4 regions of the Rahnella sp. CG8 genome follow, and region 4 is predicted to be linked to each of the others. Evidence: predicted binding sites of a transcription regulator. Region 4 holds the regulator's gene; each other region holds the start of a gene.

Region 1 (5,069 bases), on a different contig from region 4:
CGGACTCCAGATAAATCGCATGCAGATTCAGCCGGTTAGGGCCAGGGATCATGGAGATCGCCAGTTCTAAGTCAGCACGAAGCTGCTGAGCGTTGCGCGCTTTGCCGGGATAATTACCGGTCGCCTGAATACCGCCGGTCAGGTTGCCCTCAGGGTTTTCGAAGCCAGCGACATCATCCCCCTGCCAGCAATGGATAGAAACGGGCAGGGTATCAAGTTGTTTGATTGCAGCTTCGGCATCAATACCCAACAGTGCAAAGCGTTCTTTGGCAAGTGTCCATGCTTGATCGATAGATGAAGTCATACTGCGAGTTCCTCATTGACGTGACAGAGCGCCTGAAAACGGCGCCAGTGAATAGCGAAATCCGCGTGAATACGTGGAATGTAGTGGTGTTGCTCAAAATTCGTGGCAACAATGCGACGAAATTCAGCGGTATCTTTGACGGCGTTTAACGCCATCAGCTGGCAGCCGATATTGCCAAGCGTTGAAGCTTCCACCGGGCCTGCGCTGACGCTGACCTGACAGACATCAGCACAAAGCTGATTCAGGAACTGGTTCTGACTGCCGCCGCCAACGATGTGGATATCTTCCAGCGGTTTCCCTTGTAAATCAGCAAGTTGCAAGGCGATTTTGCGATACAACATGGCAAGGCTGTCGAAAATACAACGCGCCAGTTCAGCTGGCGACTCTGGCACCGGATCACCCGCCTGACGACAGGCATCGCGAATGGCATCCACCATAGAGGGGGGATTGATAAAACGATCTTCGTTCGGGTTAATCAGATAAGTGAACGGCGTGACGTTTTTAGCCAGCGTGATTAATGACGGTAAATCCTGGATGTTCAGTTCGCGGCAAATCCGCTGGAACAGCCATAAGCCCATGATATTGCGCAACACCCGATAGCTGCCGTCGATACCGCCTTCGTTGGTGATATTGTCGTGGAGTGCCTGGGCATGGTTAAAAGCGTGCGGGCTTTCAATGCCCATCAGCGACCAGGTGCCGGAACTGAGATAGGCGCTGTGTGAACTGGTCAGCGGGGCGGCAACCACCGCGCTGGCGGTATCGTGCGTTGCGACGCTGAATACCGGTACGCTGCGTCCGCGAGGGCTTTTCCACAGTCCCGGGGAGTTACCCGGCTGTGTAGGTTTTTGCAACCAGCGGCGCGGCACACCTGCAAGTTTCAGCAAATCTTCATCCCAGTCACCGGTGGCGAGATTGAGCATCTGTGTGGTGCTGGCGTTGGTGTATTCCCAGTTCAGTTTTCCGGTGAGGCGGTAAAGGAAATAATCCGGGATCATCAGCATGTGGGCTGCTTTACTGACGATTTCAGGCTGTTGTTCGCTCAGCGCGCGCAACTGGTAAAGTGTGTTAAACGGCATGAACTGAATGCCGGTTTTCTGGTACAAATTCTCGCGGCCAAACTGCTGTTCCATCCGCGCCATCACGCCTTCCGTGCGGTTGTCACGATAAGCAACCGGCAAGCCGACCCGCTGCCCCTGTGCATCAAGCAGGACATAATCCACTCCCCAGGTATCAATCCCGATACCGTCAAGCTGAACGCCGGACGCGTCGAGGCGATTCAGCCCTTCAAGTATGTGTTTCTCCAGCGCATCAAGGTCCCAGGTATCGTGGCCATCAACGCGGATCAGGTTATTAGGAAAACGGTGGATTTCTTTCAGTGTCAGCGTCGCTGCCGGATCGGGATCCTGACGGGTAAACGTCGCCAGCATCACCCGGCCGCTGGAAGCGCCGAGGTCAATAGCGGCAAGATGGTGTGTTCTCATAGCGGCCATTCCTTATTGAATATGTGGCCAGTGTAGGGGAGGCGCCTGAGGGACACCTTCCGGTGATTGCCACCGGTTTTGGCGGGATGGCAGCATTAAAAAGGTAGATGCGAGGCAGATCACATAACGGTTCAAAGCTGACTGAAACAGGGTTTTGCCGCGCCGGAGTAAACCGGAATACGCGATTGTGATCTTTGCCGCAGATCTGCATCACGACAGGCTGAATCTTTGAAATATGACCGTTTATGGCGCTTTTGCTGCCGTGGTTTGAAGGCAAAAACGCAGGGCGCAGGGTAGGGTTGGTTCCCGAAGCACAAGGATTTTGAACCGGAGGTGATACATGACGTTACTGAGAGGTGATGATTATTTTGCGGCACCTGAGCTGACTGTGACGGTTGAGCGGCGGCTTCCGCAAGATGTATTCCCGGAGCACTACCATGATTTCCACGAAATTATGCTGGTGGAAAGCGGATCGGGTGTGCATATCTTCAATGACAACCCTTATACACTGACGGCCGGTACGGTCTGTTTCGTGCGCGCCAGCGATCATCATCTGTTTGAAAATGTGGATAACCTGCGGCTGACCAATGTGCTGTTCCGCTCGCCGAAGGCGTTCCGGTTCATTCAGGACGTCGGCCACTTCCTTCCTCAGGAACATCACTATCAGTCACAGGTCCACTGGCAGCTCAGTCCGTGCGTGCTTCAGCAGGTACTGAACTGCATCACACTGCTTGCAGCGTTGCCTGACAGTGTTGAAATGGAACACATCGCGACCCGTGAAAGTCTGTTTTTACAACTGCTGATCCTGCTTTATCAGGACTGTTTCCAGTCACAATTGCGAGATACCTCGGAAAACAGGGTCAATCAACTTTTGCAATGGCTCCAGTCGCATTACAGTGAGGACGTCAACTGGACCGAGGCTGCAGAACGTTTTTCGCTGGCGCTGAGAACATTACATCGTCAGATGAAGCATTACACCGGCATGACGCCACAGCGGTATCTCAACCGACTGAGGTTGCTGGAGGCGCGCCGTCGTTTACATCATAGCGATCAAAGTATTACCGACATCGCCTATGCCTGCGGCTTCAGTGACAGTAACCACTTCTCGACACAGTTTCGTCGGGAGTTTTCGGTGTCGCCAAAACTCATGCGTGATCAGTTGCGTTAAACGGCACCTCTCGCGGTTTCCGGTATTCTTACCTGAGAACTGCCTCGTTTATTTTGTCGTCAAACGGGTTTGAGATTGCATCTATGTCATTGAAATTGAATAAAAATGACTTCTTCCTGACCAAAATGAATTCGGTCGTGGTGGCTGAACGTCACCCGCAGGCCGACTTTCCGAGTCATGACCATGATTTTGATGAACTGGTCATTGTCTGGCGTGGTAATGGTCTGCATGTCTGGAACGACATCCCTTATCCCATCACCTGTGGTGACTTGTTTTATATTAATTCGCGGGACCGGCATAGCTATGAGTCAGTCAATGAACTGGCACTGGATAATGTGCTGTTTTGCCGTGAGCGTTTCGGGCTGGCAGCCGACTGGTCGCAATTATTACCGGGTGAAAATGTCAGCCAGGAACAACGTTACTGGCGTTTAAGTACGCTTGGCATGGCGGTTTTGCGCGATAAAGTGGATGAGCTTGCTAAAGAGTGTATGAAATCGGAGCCGCTTTCGATCCAGCTGAGTGAAGCCCTGTTGATGCAACTGGCACTGTTGTTACTGCGTTTTCGTCAGCGGCCGGACAGTGGCGCGTTACCGGATGCGCATCAGCTGGATCTATTGCTGATGGCTCTGCGGGCAAATATCTCCGCTCCCTTCCATCTTGAAACGTTTTGTCTGCAACATCAGCTCAATCCGCGTGCTTTACGTTCGCTGTTCAAGCAGTACACCGGCATGAGCGTGACCCATTATTTACGTCAGTTGAGGCTTTGCCGGGCGATGAGTTTGCTGCGCTACGGCAACATGACGATCAGTGACGTGGCCGCTGAATGCGGCTTTGATGACAGTAACTATTTTTCTGTGGTGTTCAGTCGTGCAAGTGGTGTTTCGCCGCGGGACTACCGGCAGCGTTTTACACAGCAGACCGGCAAAATCCTTTTATCCTCAACGACAGCAGAATAAGTTCTGCTGTCGTTGAGAAACGTAACGCTTACAGTGCCATACCCAGACCGACAATATTCGCCGCCAGAATAATCACCAGCGCACCGATACAAAGAACGCGTACTGGTTTTTTGCCTACCCCGAGCCATTCTTTCAGCACCAGACCGACGATGCCTCCGCACAATACGTAGAAACTCATATGCAGCATCCAGCTCATGTAATCATATTCTGCAGGGATGCTGGCATGGCCCCAGGCGTAGAAGAAGAACTGCAGATACCACATCACGCCGCCAATAATGGAAAAGACCGCATTGGTGAGCAGCAGGGATTTCGCCACCGACATATCGGCGCGCAAAGAGATGGTTTTACGTGTTGCCAGACGGATAAAGCAGAAACCGAGGTTAACGACCGCACCGCCGCCCATAATCACCACATAACTTGGCAGGGCAACGTACAACGGATCAATCCCGAGTTCGCGTGCTGCTTCGTGCATTGGCACCGCAGCGCTCATGGCGAAAGACATCCCTGCGGAGAAAATCCCGCACATTACAGCCAGAATCAGCCCTTTTCGCAGATTGAACTCTTCAGCTTTAATGCCCAATGCTTTTTCTTTCAGGAAACCCGCATAGCTGACAATTGCCACACCGATGACCGCAACAAATACGCCGAGCAGGGTAAGCTGGCCACCTGTTGTGCCAAACAGCATGCCAATTTTGCCCTGTAAAACAGGCGTCATCAGCGTCCCGATAATCAGGGTAATGCCGATGGCGATGCCTATCCCCATCGACATACCGAGGTAGCGCATGGTCAGGCCGTAGTTGATGTTACCGATGCCCCACATGGCGCCAAACAGGAAAATGGGCAGCAGGGTCGCAAAACTGAATGAACCGTAATAGACCCAGAAATCAGGCAACAGCACGTAGCTGACCGCCCACGGTAAAATGATCCAGGAAAAGAAGCCGCCAAGCGACCACATGGTTTCCCATGACCAATGTTTAACTTGTTTGAATGGCGCATAGAAGCAAGCTGCGCTGGCTGCTCCTATCAGATGCCAGATAATCCCTAACACTATCGAACTGTTCATACACTGGACCTTTTATTATGTAGAGTGATGAGATAAACAAAAGCGCTGCTGTTAACTGATCCTTCAGAAACATGAGCAGCGGGTGGCGGTAGTGTAA
Region 2 (5,069 bases), on a different contig from region 4:
CTTCGGCCATGTCAGTCCGCTGGAATCCCAGCGTGCATTGCTGCAAAAAGCCTTCGATTTAGGCATCACCCATTTTGATCTGGCGAATAACTACGGCCCGCCTCCGGGCTCTGCGGAAGAAAATTTTGGCCGTTTGCTGAAGCAGGATTTCGCGCCATATCGCGATGAACTGATCATCTCCACCAAAGCCGGTTACGACATGTGGCCAGGACCGTACGGTTCCGGCGGCTCGCGCAAATATCTGCTGGCCAGCCTCGATCAGAGCCTGCAACGCATGGGGCTGGATTACGTCGATATCTTCTATTCGCACCGGGTGGATGAAGAAACGCCGATGGAAGAAACCGCAGCGGCGCTGGCTTATGCGGTGCAAAGCGGTAAGGCATTGTATGTCGGGATCTCCTCTTACTCGCCGGAACGTACCCAGATCATGGCGGAGTTACTGCGTGAGCTGAAAGTACCGCTGCTGATCCATCAGCCGTCATACAATCTGCTGAACCGCTGGGTGGATAAGAGTGGTTTGCTGGATACGCTGGACCAAAATGGCGCAGGTTGCATCGCCTTTACGCCGCTGGCGCAGGGGTTGCTGACCGGCAAGTATCTCAACGGCATCCCTGACGGCTCGCGCATGCAGGTGGAAGGGAATAAGGTGCGCGGGCTGAACGCCCAAATGCTGTCAGAAGATAACCTGAACAGCCTGCGGTTGCTCAATGAGATGGCGCAGCAGCGCGGACAGACCATGGCGCAGATGGCGCTGAGCTGGCTGCTGAAAGACGATCGCGTGACGTCGGTGCTGATTGGTGCCAGCCGCCCTGAGCAACTGGATGAAAACGTGAAAGCGCTGGATAATCTGCGCTTCACCGCTGAAGAACTGACAGCGATTGATAAGCATGTGGCGGATGGTCAGCTGAATCTTTGGCAGGCTTCGTCAGATAAATAACCATCCAAAACAAACGGGCGGATCTCCTGAAAGGATCCGCCTTTTTTTTAGCTCATCAGTTCTAAACGACGTGCGGTTTCGTAATGATCAACCCAATACTGATTATCCAGTGATGAAATAGTGACGCCTTCAATTTTCGAGGCATGAATGAACTGATGATCCCCGACATACACGCCGACATGACGATCGCCCGGCGACGTTTTGAAAAACACTAAATCTCCCGGTTTCAGATTATTTTTACTCACTTTTCTGCCGTTCCTGATTTGCTGAAAGGTGGTTCTTGGCAGGCGTGTTTGCAGGGAATCATTAAACAGATGCTGCATCAGCGACGAGCAGTCCACGCCTTTGTGGGTGGTGCCCCCCCAGCGGTAATGCGTCCCCTTCCAGCGCGGATATTCCGCCAGCAGGGCGCTTTTAATATTGTCTGAGTTGCCCGTATTGACCGCAGTCACGGTGGACCCTTTTCCATTAAAAAGTTCGCTATGGAAAAATTTGTAGGTGTCCATAGACTCAAATTCTTTAGGCATATCAAAAGCAAAGGAGTGGATGCTAAACAAACCGGTAACGAGAAGCAGTAAGGCAGAAACAAGCGATTTAATACGGAACATGCGTGGATTCTTTCGTCAAAAAATAGTGCTCTTCCTTACGTGGGAACCTGCTCACGGGGCGGGTGACTCGTCTCTGAGTGCGCAAATAATAACCGCCGGACAATAAATAAGCAGGTTGAATTGAGTCCAAAATTGGACTGGGGATTTTTTCTCAGGAAAACCCACCCCTTAGGCTGAAGGGGTGGGTGAAGGTGTTATGAGAAGAACTTCGCCAGAACAAACAGGCCGACAGAAACGTTGATAGCTCCCCCGATACGGGTAGCGATTTGCGCGAAAGGCATCAGCGTCATGCGGTTGCCGGAGGTCAGAATCGCCACGTCGCCCGTGCCGCCCTGCCCGCTCTGGCAGCAGGAAACAATCGCCACATCGATAGGGTGCATGCCAATTTTCTTACCCACATAAAAACCGGTGCCGACCAGCGCCAGCACTGTGGTCACAATCACCAGCAGGTTCTGAAGGGTGAAAGCGTTGATCAGTTCCTGCCAGGGCGTGATCGCGACACCCACCGCGAACAACACCGGATAAGTTACCGCCGTACGAAAGAATTTATACACCGTCATCGAGCCGTGCTGAATAGTCGGCGAAACACCGTTCGCCAGTTTCACCAGCACCGCCGCAAACAGCATGCCGACCGGCGCTGGCAGGCCGATCCATTTCTGGCCGAGCATCCCGACCATGTACAGCAGGATGGCCAGCAGCGCACCACAGGCCAGCGCGTTGACGCCCGGATTGCCCTCAAATTCATCGGTGCCACTGCCCATCTGGCCTTTTTTCGACGGCATCAGTTGGCCTTCGCCGGTAAGATGCGGATAACGTTTACCAAGCTGGTTCAGCACGCCCGCCAGCACAATGGCCGTCAGGCCACCGAGCATAACAATCGGCAGAATGCGCCCAAGCGCCACGCCCTGCTCCATATGCAGGATGGTCGCGTAACCCATCGACAGCGGGATCGCACCTTCCCCGACACCGCCAGCCATGATCGGCAGGATCAGGAAGAAGAAGGTTTGCATTGGCGGTAAACCTAAAACAGTGCCCATCGCCATACCGGCAATCATGCCGACCACTTCGCCGCACAGCATCGGTACGAAAATACGCATAAAGCCCTGGATCAGCACCTGACGGTTCATGCTCATGATGCTGCCGACAATAATGCAGCAGATATAAAGGTAGAGAATATTGGTGGATTTATAGAATTTGACCGTGGAATCAACAACAACATCCGGCAGCAGGCCGTAATGCACCATCGCCGAAGGAATAAAAGTGGCACAAATCGCCGCGGCCCCCAGTTTACCCACCACAGGTAAGCGTTTACCCAACTCGCCACAGGCAAAACCGAAGAAGGCCAGCGTGGCGACCATCACCACGATGTCACTCGGCAACTTGCCATTCAGGCAATCGAGCAGGATCAGCACGCCCGCCAGCAGGAAAAAGGGCAGCGGGATAATGCCTATCTTGTAGTGATCAAGAATGTGCCACCATTTTTGTCTGGCCGAGAGGCCGGAGGTTTTCGTTTCTTTGACAGCGATGTAGGAATCGTCGGTTGTGCTCATGACATTGCCTCTTTCTTCTGAAGACTTTTCTTATTGATGGTCTGAGCATATGAAAACAGGCGGTCAGCCGGGTGTGAGGTTGTTCAAATTAAAACCGCAGGGATAAAGGTTGTTATGGTGTTTATGGTGTTAATGCACCCTGATTTATAAGGATTATAAGATTAGTAGTAAATCCCGCTATTAACCCTGTTATTACTGTGTGAAATAATCATTATTTTAATCTTCTGTTCACAACTCCGCTTCTCTGCGATTACGACTCACATTTCGCCGTGATAGGCTTATTGAATGTATATCTCAGGTTCGCCGTGCAGCAGGTCGTATGAAATTCAGGTTACCTTTTCAGGTAAAACTCTTTTTATCTCTGGTGGTATTTTCCTGCGTGTTGCTGGCACTGCTGGGGGCTATTTTATTTCATATTATTGACCGTCAGTTACATCATGATCTGGGCCAGCGTGCACGGGTTCAGGCCAGCGAGATCGCTCTGATGCCGGGGCTGGCGCAAAAGGTGCAGGCCCGCGATATCCCCGGCATCGCGAAACTAATCCAGCCATTACGCGATAAAAGTGACGCCAGTTATATCGTTATCGGCGATACCCGCGAGCTGCATCTTTATCATTCCGAATCCCCGGAGCGCATAGACCTGCCGATGATTGGCGGTGATAACGCCGGTGTGCTGGCCGGTAAAACCATTATTTCCGTACGTCAGGGCGGCATCGGCGTTTCATTGCGCAGCAAAGCCCCGATTCTGGATGCCAGTAATCAGGTGATCGGCATTGTCTCGGTCGGTTATCTCACCTCTTACATCGATAATATTAATGGCCGCCGTCTGGCGCAGGCCGGTTTATACGGTTTACTGCTTTTATTACTGCTGTTTATTTTTTCATGGATGTTCACCCGCAACGTTAAAAAACAGATGTTCTGGCTGGAACCCAAAGATATTGCCCTGCTGGTCCGCCAGCAAAAAGCGTTGCTGGAAGCCATGTATGAGGGCGTATTTGCGATCAACGCCGAAAGGCAACTGATTTCAATTAACCGGGCCGCACGCGAGTTACTGGATATCCGCCAGCCCGAAAACGAGCTACTGGGTAAACCGCTGGCGGAGGTGCTTCAGACGCCGCCCACGTTCTTTACGCAACGTGGTGTCAGTGAAAACAACAGTCAGCATGATCAGATTACGGTACTCAATCAGAGACAGGTGATCGTCAACCGCGTACCCATCGAACTTGAACCCGGTGCAGAAAGTGGCTGGGTATTCAGTTTCCGTGATAAAAACGACATTAATACGCTGAGCAGCCAGCTGAGTCAGGTAAAGCGCTATGCCGATAACCTTCGCATTATGCGCCATGAACAACTGAACTGGACTGCGACGCTGGCGGGCTTGCTGCAAATGCAGCGTTACGACGATGCAATGCGCTATATTCAGGCGCAGTCGGAAGGCGCGCAGGCCGTGCTGGATTTCGTCTCAGCACGCTTTACCTCGCCAGCACTTTGTGGCCTGCTGCTGGGGAAATACGTCAGTGCACGCGAAAAAGGTGTCGAGCTGAGTTTCGATCCCGCCTGTCAGCTCACCCGCATACCGGCAGCCATCAGTGAAACCGAACTGATGTCAGTGATTGGTAATTTGCTGGATAACGCCGTGGACGCCACACTGAAAGCACTGACGCCCCCGGCACCGGTCGAATTGTATATTTCCGACCGGAACCGGGAACTGCTGATTGAAGTCGCCGATCAGGGCAGCGGCGTGGAAGATGCACTCAAGCCGCACCTGTTTGAACAAGGCGTCACCAGCAAGCCCTCCAGCGGGCAGGACGCCACGGGTGCAGAACACGGTATCGGCCTGTATCTGGTGGCCGGTTATGTCCGTCAGGCGGGTGGCAGCATCGAAATCTCAGACAACACGCCGCAAGGTACAATATTTTCAGTCTTTATCCCGTATCCGGCAGAAGCGTTAACAGGACAGAACCATGAATAACA
Region 3 (5,069 bases), on a different contig from region 4:
CACTGGCGTTCTGCCACGTACTCACGGTTCTGCTTTGTTCACCCGTGGCGAAACTCAGGCGCTGGTCACTGCCACTCTGGGTACTGCGCGTGATGCACAGAACCTGGATGAGCTGATGGGCGAAAAAACTGACAGCTTCCTGTTCCATTACAACTTCCCTCCGTACTCAGTAGGTGAAACTGGGATGGTGGGTTCGCCAAAACGTCGTGAGATTGGCCATGGCCGTCTTGCTAAACGTGGCGTGCTGGCGATGATGCCAAAACCAGAAGACTTCCCGTACACCGTACGTGTGGTTTCTGAAATCACTGAATCCAACGGTTCATCTTCAATGGCTTCTGTTTGTGGCGCATCTCTGGCCCTGATGGACGCAGGTGTTCCGATTAAAGCCGCTGTTGCGGGTATCGCAATGGGTCTGGTTAAAGAAGGCGAAAGCTTTATCGTTCTGTCCGACATTCTGGGTGACGAAGATCATCTGGGCGACATGGACTTTAAAGTGGCCGGTAGCCGCGACGGTATCACCGCGCTGCAAATGGACATTAAAATCGAAGGTATCACCCGCGAAATCATGCAGGTGGCTCTGAATCAGGCTAAGGGTGCACGTCTGCACATTCTGGGCGTGATGGAACAAGCTATCAGCATTCCACGTGGCGATATCTCTCAGTTTGCTCCGCGTATCCACACCATCAAGATCAGCCCGGACAAAATCAAGGACGTGATCGGTAAAGGTGGTTCTGTGATTCGTGCGCTGACCGAAGAAACCGGCACCACGATCGAAATCGAAGATGACGGTACTGTGAAAATCGCAGCCACCGATGGCGAGAAAGCGAAATACGCTATTCGTCGTATCGAAGAGATCACTGCTGAAATCGAAGTTGGCCGTATCTATCAGGGTAAAGTGACCCGTATCGTAGACTTTGGCGCATTTGTTGCCATCGGCGGCGGTAAAGAAGGTCTGGTGCATATTTCTCAAATCGCTGACAAGCGTGTAGAGAAAGTGACTGATTACCTGCAGATGGGCCAGGAAGTTCCGGTTAAAGTTCTCGAAGTTGACCGTCAGGGTCGTGTGCGTCTGAGCATCAAAGAAGCTACCGCACCTTCTCAGGACGAAACAACTGAGCAACCTGCAGCAGAATAATCTGTAACAGAAGTTTTACAGCTCCTTTCCATTTGGGAAGGAGCTGTTCGTCTCACGGACGCAGGACGCGTTTGTGTTAAGCAAGCGGATGACAGGATGTTCATCCAATGTTTGTCTCCGGGAGTAGAAATGAAGCCTTTCTTGCGCTGGTGTTATGTTGCGACAGCACTTATGTTGGCAGGATGCAGCAACCATGATTGGCGTAAAAATGAAGTTCTGGCGATTCCGTTGCAGCCGACGTTGCAGCAGGAAGTCATCCTGGCACGCATGGAACAAATACTTGCCAGTCGGTCATTAACCGATGATGAGAGAGCACAGCTATTATATGAGCGCGGTGTGCTGTATGATAGTCTCGGGCTAAGAGCACTGGCGCGAAATGATTTTTCACAAGCGCTGTCTATTCGTCCTGATATGCCAGAAGTTTTTAACTACCTGGGGATTTACCTAACGCAGGCAGGCAATTTCGATGCTGCCTATGAAGCGTTTGATTCTGTACTAGAGCTTGATCCAACTTACAACTACGCGCGTTTGAACCGAGGTATCGCCCTGTATTACGGTGGCCGATTCTCGTTAGCGCAGGATGATCTGCAGGCGTTTTATCGAGACGATCCAAATGATCCCTTCCGTTCGTTATGGCTTTATCTTGCGGAGCGAGAAATCAATCCAAAGAATGCCGACGTAGCGCTTCAACAGCGTTATGACAAAGCGGACAGAGGGCAATGGGGATGGAATATCGTCGAATTCTACCTGGGCAAAATCAGCGAATCTACGCTGATGGAACGCCTCAAGGCAGAAGCAACGGATAACACTTCGCTCGCTGAGCATCTCAGTGAAACTGACTTCTATTTAGGTAAACATTACCTAAGTCTGGGGGACAAGAACAGCGCCGCGGCACTGTTCAAACTGACGGTAGCTAACAACGTCCATAACTTTGTTGAGCACCGCTATGCATTGTTGGAATTGGCGCTTTTGGGCCATGAGCAAGACGACCTATCAGAATCGGACCAGCAATAGCTGACGACACCAATCAGCCTTTTAATCATGGTATTTACCATTTTTAAGCGCCTTAACGGGCGAGGGTTGCTTTGTTCGTTTTATAATCTAATTTGAGCCGGTTCACACTTTTCAATGAAAATGACTGAAAATTTTCTCGACGAGTTATGTAGACTGGCTGCCATTATTAATGAGGCACGTGTACATGACTACTGAGCTTGAAACCTCTTTTGCTGACCTGGGGCTGTCTGCTCCGATCATTTCTGCCCTTACTGATTTGGGCTACGAAAAACCTTCACCAATCCAGGCTGAGTGTATTCCTCACCTGTTAAGTGGCCGCGACGTTCTGGGTATGGCTCAGACAGGTTCCGGTAAAACAGCCGCATTCTCTTTACCGCTGCTGCACAATATTGATGCTTCACTGAAAGCACCACAAATTCTTGTTCTGGCACCTACCCGCGAACTGGCGGTTCAGGTTGCTGAAGCAATGACTGATTTCTCTAAACACATGCATGGCGTGAATGTGGTTGCCCTTTATGGCGGCCAGCGCTATGACGTCCAGTTGCGCGCACTGCGTCAGGGACCACAAGTTGTTGTGGGTACACCGGGCCGCCTGCTGGACCACCTGAAACGCGGCACCCTGAACCTCTCTAACCTGAGTGGCCTGGTGCTGGACGAAGCTGATGAAATGCTGCGTATGGGCTTCATCGAAGACGTCGAAACTATCATGGCGCAGATCCCGGCTGAACATCAGACCGCGTTGTTCTCTGCAACTATGCCAGAAGCTATCCGTCGCATTACCCGTCGCTTCATGAAAGATCCTCAGGAAGTGCGTATCCAGTCAAGCGTAACCACGCGTCCTGACATCAGCCAGAGCTACTGGTCTGTCTACGGTCTGCGCAAAAACGAAGCGCTGGTGCGTTTCCTGGAAGCAGAAGATTTTGATGCGGCGATCATCTTCGTTCGTACCAAAAACGCAACGCTGGAAGTGGCTGAAGCGCTGGAACGCAGTGGCTACAGCAGTGCTGCACTGAACGGTGACATGAATCAGGCACTGCGCGAGCAGACTCTGGAACGTCTGAAAGATGGCCGTCTGGACATTTTGATCGCAACCGACGTGGCAGCACGTGGTCTCGATGTAGAACGTATCAGCCTGGTTGTTAACTACGACATCCCGATGGACTCAGAATCTTACGTTCACCGTATCGGTCGTACCGGTCGTGCTGGCCGTGCGGGTCGCGCACTGCTGTTCGTTGAGAACCGTGAACGTCGTTTGCTGCGTAACATTGAACGCACCATGAAGCTGACCATTCCAGAAGTTGAAATCCCAACTGCAGAAGTTCTGGGCGAACGTCGTCTGGCTAAGTTTGCAGCGAAAGTTCAGCAACAACTGGAAAGCAGCGATCTGGATCAATACCGTGCGCTGCTGGCGAAACTGCAACCTGCAGAAGAGCTGGACGTTGAAACACTGGCGGCGGCACTGTTGAAAATGGCACAGGGCGAACGTCCTTTGATCGTTGCAGCGGATCCGGTCTTCAAAAGCCGTCCACCACGTCGTGAATTCGAAGAACGTGGTGACCGCGGTGATCGTGGCGATCGTCGTGACCGTCCGGTACGTAGCAATGATCGTCCTGCACGTGATGGCGACAGCCCACGTCGTGAGCGTCGTGACGCTGGCGAAATGGAACTGTATCGCATCGAAGTGGGTCGTGACGATGGCGTTGAAGTTCGTCACATCGTTGGCGCTATCGCTAACGAAGGCGACATCAGCAGCCGTTACATCGGTAACATCAAGCTGTTCGGTACGCACTCTACTATCGAATTGCCGAAAGGTATGCCGGGCGAGATCCTGTCTCACTTCACCCGTACACGTATCCTGAATAAACCGATGAACATGCAGTTGATCGGTGATGCGGTGCCACAGGCTCCACGTCGTGATCGTCCGGCCGGTGCTGGCGGTGAGCGTCGTGGTAACGGTGCTCCGCGTCCGTTCAACGGTGAACGTCGTGAAGGTGCCCGTGGTACTGGTGCTCCACGTACTTTCAGTGGTGACCGCCGTGAAGGCGCTTCAGCCGCAGGTGACCGTCGTCCGCCAAGCCGCGCACCACGTCGTACTTCTGACGCATAATCTGATTTCAGTTCGCTGATCCTCAGATAATAAAAAACCAGCCTTCATCAGGCTGGTTTTTTTTCGTCTGCAATTTACGGGGCCGGTTAGCCAATACGCTGCGCTTTAACCAGTTCACCTTGAAGCTGTGAAACAATCTCGAATGAATGCAGGCGTGCCTGATGATCAAAAATCTGGCCGTTGATCATCAGTTCATCGGCTTCGGTTTCACGCAGAATATTTTGCAGACCCTGACGCACCGTTTCTTTATTGCCGACCACCGACATACGCAGCGCATTATCCACGCCAAAACGTTCCTGAGCGGACCATAAGCTTTCGATGTTATCAACCGGCGCAGGCAGTTTGCCCGGCATGCCGCGACGCAAATTGATGAACTGCTGCTGATTAGAGGTGAACATCCGGCGCGCTTCTTCATCCGTATCGGCAGCAATGGCATTGATACAGACCATTGCGTGCGGTTTCTCAAGCTGCGCGGAAGGCTGGAACTTGCTGCGGTAAATCGCTAACGCCTGATACAGCATGTCTGGTGCGAAATGTGAGGCGAAGGCAAATGGCAGGCCGAGGGCCGCCGCCAGTTGAGCGCTGTACAGGCTGGAGCCGAGTAACCAGATCGGCACATGCAAACCCTGGCCGGGCACGGCCTGAACCGGCTGCTGAGGCTGAACATCACCGAAGTACATCTGCAATTCCTGCACATCCTGCGGGAAGTTATCGATTTCACCGGAAAGATGGCGGCGCAGGGCAATCATGGTGCGCTGATCGGTACCCGGCGCACGGCCCAGCCCCAGATCCACACGGTTCGGATAGAGCGTG
Region 4 (5,069 bases):
CACAGCCAGATAGTGCCACCAAAGGCCAGCGCGCAGCCGATCAGGGTATCGACCAGTCGTGGTACCAGAAAATGCACGCCGTTCATCGCCAGCAATTGCAGGGTATACACTGCAGTCACCGTCATGCCGACCATCGCCAGTCCGTAGTTTTTGCGCAGAACGGTATAGGACAACAGGGTGATCAGCAGCATGCACAGCAGCGTGGTGCCTTCCGGCAGTTCCAGTTTGAGCAAGCCTGAGGCAATCAGCAATCCGGCCAGCGTACCGAGTGCACGGTGCTGGATCCTCACCCGCGTGGCGTTATAACCGTTCTGGCTGACCAACATGATAGTCAGCAAGATCCAGTAGGGTTTGGGCAAATTGAAGAACAGACCCAGACTGCTGCCAATCGCCAGAATAATGCCCAAACGTGCGGCATTACGCAGTGCCACGGATTTGAAGGAAAGATAGCTTTTCAGCGCGGGCCAGAAGGGCAAACGCGGCTGGGTGTTCATCAGGTCACGTTTGTACAACGGCCGCTGTGTGCGTAACAGACGGGCAATGCGGCTGAAATGGTAATAACAAAACTGACCTACCGGATTGTCCGGGTTGCGCGCGGCGATTTTCTCCAGCGCGGTCAGCTCATTGGCCATCGTAAAGCGCCCGGATAAACGGTGATAAAGAATATCGTCGGCAATCACCCGAAGACGGGTGGAAATCACCTGTGCATTTCGGCGGATAACCGCTTCGGCATGGCTTTCCTCCACCAGTTTCTGCACTTCTTCCGGCTGATGCAGGCTCACTGTAATGTGCTCCTGCAAATCGAGCGCTACCTGAAAACGCTGAAACAGCCGTTTATGGTGATGATGATGTCCGTGCTGGGGCAACATGTGTAATTGCTGATAAAGCAGGGCAATCAGGTCGATAACCTGCTGCTGGCGGGTTAGCAGTGGGGGTAACGCGGTTTCGGGATCGGTGTGTTGCGTCAGCAGGCTGTACTTGGCTTCGAAATAATCCGCGAGTTGAAGATAGAGCTGGCTGAGCGTTTCGCGCATCGGTTGTTCTTCCGAAATACGAAACCACGCCCAGTTAAACAATCCGTACCAGGCTGTGCCAGCGGCGAACAACACCGGGGCCTGCCACATCGGGCGCACGCCCACCATACTCAGCGTGAAGATAGTCGCCACCAGCGCACCGGGCAACAGGCGCGCATGCAGCGGGCTGATTTCACCGGTGACGCCGAGCAGTAACGCCAGCGACAGCATGATCAGCGGCAGCGGTATATGCCAGCTTTCGAGCATCAGTTGCAGCAGAAGGCTGCTCACGGCAAAGAGTGAACCGCCAACGAGCAGGCGTTTGAAAAAGCGTTTATGCGGGGTATCCAGACCGGCGATGTTACAACAGGCCGGGCAGAGGGAAAACAGCAGGCCCATTTGCAAATTGCCAAACAGCCAGCAAATGCCAACAGGTAAGCACAACACCAGCGTCTGGCGCAGCGCGTAGTTCACTTCAGGATGGTAAAACAGTCTTCGCCATAGCGTCATGGGTAAAGCTTAGCCCATAAAAAAGGCGCGACAGTGTTTTGCCGCGCCAATTTTTGAGGGATTAACGTGTGCCGTAAACGACAATCGTTTTACCGTGTGCGGAGATCAGGCTTTGATCTTCCAGCATTTTGAGAATGCGTCCGACTGTTTCACGTGAACAACCGACGATTTGGCCAATTTCCTGGCGGGTAATCTTGATTTGCATCCCGTCCGGATGGGTCATTGCATCAGGCTGTTTAGCCAGATTGAGCAAGGTTTGAGCGATACGACCGGTAACGTCAAGGAAGGCAAGGTTGCCGACTTTCTCTGACGTCACTTGCAGACGGTTGGCCATCTGCGCGGAGAGACGCATCAGAATATCCGGGTTAACCTGAATCAGCTGGCGGAATTTTTTATATGAAATTTCAGCCACTTCACAGGCAGTTTTAGCACGTACCCAGGCACTGCGTTCCTGACCTTCTTCGAAGAGTCCCAGCTCACCGATGAAGTCACCTTGGTTAAGGTAGGACAGTATCATTTCCTTGCCTTCTTCATCTTTAATCAGGACAGCAACTGACCCTTTCACGATGTAGTAAAGCGTTTCGGCTTTTTCACCCTGGTGAATCAGCGTACTTTTAGAAGGATACTTATGTATATGACAGTGAGACAGGAACCATTCAAGAGTCGGGTCTGTTTGTGGCTTGCCGAGAACCATTTGCTATTATCCTCTGTTGTTATCGCTGCCCAAAATCACAGGGCTCAGAGTTCCCTGTACGGCACTTCAAATCCAAAGCGCCCTTTCAGCATATAACTCTCCAGAAATGCTGCAAGCGGATGTCGGAGTGCAACAGCCTGTTTATTGCTGTCATCACCGTGGGTTCTGTACTTAAACCGCAAAAACCGTCACCGCAATTTACTGGAAAGTATGTTTCGGCTTTGTTTGTAGCACAGGTTTGAGATGCTGTCTTCTGTTGTCTCGCTTCAGCATGATGGCGATCGGGTTACGTTGCCAGATTTTAGGTGAAAGGGTACTCTGAGAGCAGATTTCGACAAGTTTATTCACCGGGAGAATAGTTCATGCATGCACGTGTCAAATGGGTTGAAGGACTGACATTTTTAGGTGAGTCTGCATCGGGTCATCAGATTTCAATGGATGGAAACGCGGGTGATAAAGCCCCAAGCCCGATGGAAATGTTACTGATGTCCGCAGGGGGGTGTAGTGCAATCGACGTGGTGTCAATTTTGCAAAAAGGTCGTAATGACGTGCGTGATTGTGAAGTGAAGCTGACCTCACAACGCCGCGAAGAAGCGCCGCGTCTGTTCACTCACATCAATCTGCATTTTATCGTCACCGGTAAGGATCTGACCGATAAGATTGTTGAACGCGCAGTCAGCCTGTCTGCCGAAAAATACTGTTCTGTGTCTCTGATGCTGGGGAAAGCGGCCACAATCACCCACAGCTTTGAAGTGATTGCAGCCGAATAAAGTTTACTCGATCTTCTTGCCTTCCATCAGGCGCTGCACCAGCGGCGCCATGATCAGCTCCATCGCCAGCCCCATTTTGCCGCCCGGCACCACCAGTGTTTTGATGTGCGAGATAAACGACCCTTGCAGCATGGCCAGCAGATACGGGAAATCGATGTCATCCAGTCCCTGAAAATGAATCACCACAAAGCTTTCATCCAGTGACGGAATGGCTTTGGCGGCAAACGGGTTCGAGGTGTCGATGGTGGGTACCCGCTGGAAATTGATGTGCGTGCGGGAAAACTGCGGGGTAATGTAATTGATATAGTCATCCATCGAACGCACGACGGAATCCATCACCGCTTCACGGGAATGCCCGCGCTCGCCGGTATCGCGCACCAGTTTCTGGATCCATTCGAGGTTGACGATAGGCACTACGCCGACCAGCAGGTCGACCTGCGCGGCAACGTCAATTTTGTCCGCCACCACACCACCGTGTAACCCTTCGTAAAACAAAATATCCGTCGGTTCCGGCAACGCCTGCCACGGCGTAAAGGTACCCGGCACCTGATTGTAGGGAACGGCTTCGTCATAAGTATGCAGATACTTACGTGAACGGCCAGTGCCTGTTTTACCGTATTCGATAAAGCTTTTTTCCAGCAAACCAAAGTCATTGGCTTCCGGCCCGAAGTAGCTGATATGACGTCCCAGATCGCGCGCCTTGCGTATTGCCGCATCCATTTCAGGACGGGTGAAATGATGAAAACTGTCGCCTTCCAGTTCCGCCGCACGCAAACCAAGCTGCTGAAATATTTTACGAAATGCCACGCTGGTGGTCGTGGTGCCTGCACCGCTCGAACCGGTCACGGCAATAACAGGATGTTTGGCTGACATAATGCGCTGTTCTCCATAAAGGTGATGCAGGCAGGCGAGACGCGGTCTTTTCTGTGGTCGAAGATCTGGCGTCAAGGCTGCGCATAATTAAGCCTATTGTTACCATATTTATTCGCGAAGCCAAAGAGGGCATCACTATTCTAAACCCGCCAGCAACGGTTGGATCAGCGGGTCTTTCTGGTGGAACAGAGAAACAATGTCATGCAGCGCCTTGCCTGTGTACTCCTTTTTCCACGCCAGACTGAGCGGGGAAGGGGCGCGCGGATAGCGGATTTGCCGGGCGATCAGCTCGCCGCTGTCGAGATATGGCTGGCACAGATGGCGCGGCAGAAAACCGATACCCATTCCCTTCAGGTGACAGGCCAGTTTAGTCGCCACATCTGCCACGATGATCTGCCGTTGCCCGGTCAGCAACCAGGCTACCCGCTTGTTCAGATGGCGCGAGGTGTCTTCCACATTGATGGCAATGTACTGACGCAACACCGCTTCTTCCAGCATGCCAGTGATGTGCTGCAGCGGATGAAAGGGTGCATGAACAAAAACCCAGTCCACCTCACCCAGCGGCAGCAGATTCACGGCGTTAGAAAGGGATTCGGTGCCGGTGACGCCAATCGCCAGCTGAAAATCTTCGTACAGCAGCGTATCCCATACCCCCATGTAAATCTGTCGTGTGAAAGTGAACTGCGTGAACGGGTAGCGCTGCGTCAGACAGCTTAATAACGCCGCCAGAGTTTCAGGGCAGTACATCAGATTGTTCACCACCACATTCAGCTGGCGCTCAATGCCGTCGTTAATCTGCTGCAGTTCTGCCGGTACACCCTCCAGCCAGGTTAGCCACTGGCGACATCGTTCAAGCAGATGCTGTCCGGCGGGCGTCAGCGACACCGTACGGGTCGTGCGGTTGAGCAATAACGTCCCGGCACTGTCTTCCAGCATCTTAATTCGATAGCTGATGGTCGCGGGCGTTTTATGCAGCATCTCTGCCGCGCGGGAAAAGCTGCCTGTTTGTGCGACGTGCATAAAGGTTTTAATCGACTCCTCATCCAGCATAGGTCACCCGAAGTAATGTTAATGCATTGAATGAAAAAGATTTTATAGATTTAACCGGATGAGAATTGTGGACTTCATCAATTTTATGGAATCTTTTTCCATATTTCGATTGAGCAAGTTGGAAAAAGTTTCTACAGTAATTGCATTGAGGATAAATCC

Evidence for each region. Region 4 encodes CRP, which controls carbon source genes, mostly activating them, when cyclic AMP is high. Its sites were predicted from a motif close to ATGTGANNNNNNTCACAT; they were not measured.
Region 1: a site for CRP is predicted at 1,893-1,910, ahead of rhaB (rhamnulokinase). Genes of this name have one in related genera too.
Region 2: a site for CRP is predicted at 3,167-3,184, ahead of HGO41_RS18480 (2-hydroxycarboxylate transporter family protein). Genes of this name have one in related genera too.
Region 3: a site for CRP is predicted at 2,240-2,257, ahead of yrbN (protein YrbN). Genes of this name have one in related genera too.

Annotation. Positions count from the first base shown of each region.
Region 1 is NZ_JABAED010000012.1:87,633-92,701, reverse strand. It holds gene HGO41_RS13300 (L-rhamnose isomerase) at 1-304, opposite strand, end outside; gene rhaB (rhamnulokinase) at 301-1,785, opposite strand; gene rhaS (HTH-type transcriptional activator RhaS) at 2,126-2,953, shown strand; gene rhaR (HTH-type transcriptional activator RhaR) at 3,037-3,909, shown strand; gene rhaT (L-rhamnose/proton symporter RhaT) at 3,938-4,972, opposite strand.
Region 2 is NZ_JABAED010000021.1:22,774-27,842, reverse strand. It holds gene mgrA (L-glyceraldehyde 3-phosphate reductase) at 1-937, shown strand, start outside; gene HGO41_RS18485 (C40 family peptidase) at 985-1,389, opposite strand; gene HGO41_RS18480 (2-hydroxycarboxylate transporter family protein) at 1,740-3,095, opposite strand; gene HGO41_RS18475 (ATP-binding protein) at 3,415-5,067, shown strand; gene HGO41_RS18470 (response regulator) at 5,060-5,069, shown strand, end outside.
Region 3 is NZ_JABAED010000024.1:49,491-54,559, reverse strand. It holds gene pnp (polyribonucleotide nucleotidyltransferase) at 1-1,135, shown strand, start outside; gene nlpI (lipoprotein NlpI) at 1,265-2,149, shown strand; gene yrbN (protein YrbN) at 2,264-2,344, shown strand; gene HGO41_RS19755 (DEAD/DEAH family ATP-dependent RNA helicase) at 2,334-4,256, shown strand; gene HGO41_RS19750 (luciferase-like monooxygenase) at 4,343-5,069, opposite strand, start outside.
Region 4 is NZ_JABAED010000008.1:181,004-186,072, forward strand. It holds gene HGO41_RS10290 (YccS/YhfK family putative transporter) at 1-1,523, opposite strand, end outside; gene crp (cAMP-activated global transcriptional regulator CRP) at 1,585-2,217, opposite strand; gene HGO41_RS10300 (OsmC family protein) at 2,580-2,987, shown strand; gene HGO41_RS10305 (phosphoribulokinase) at 2,991-3,860, opposite strand; gene allS (HTH-type transcriptional activator AllS) at 3,996-4,910, opposite strand.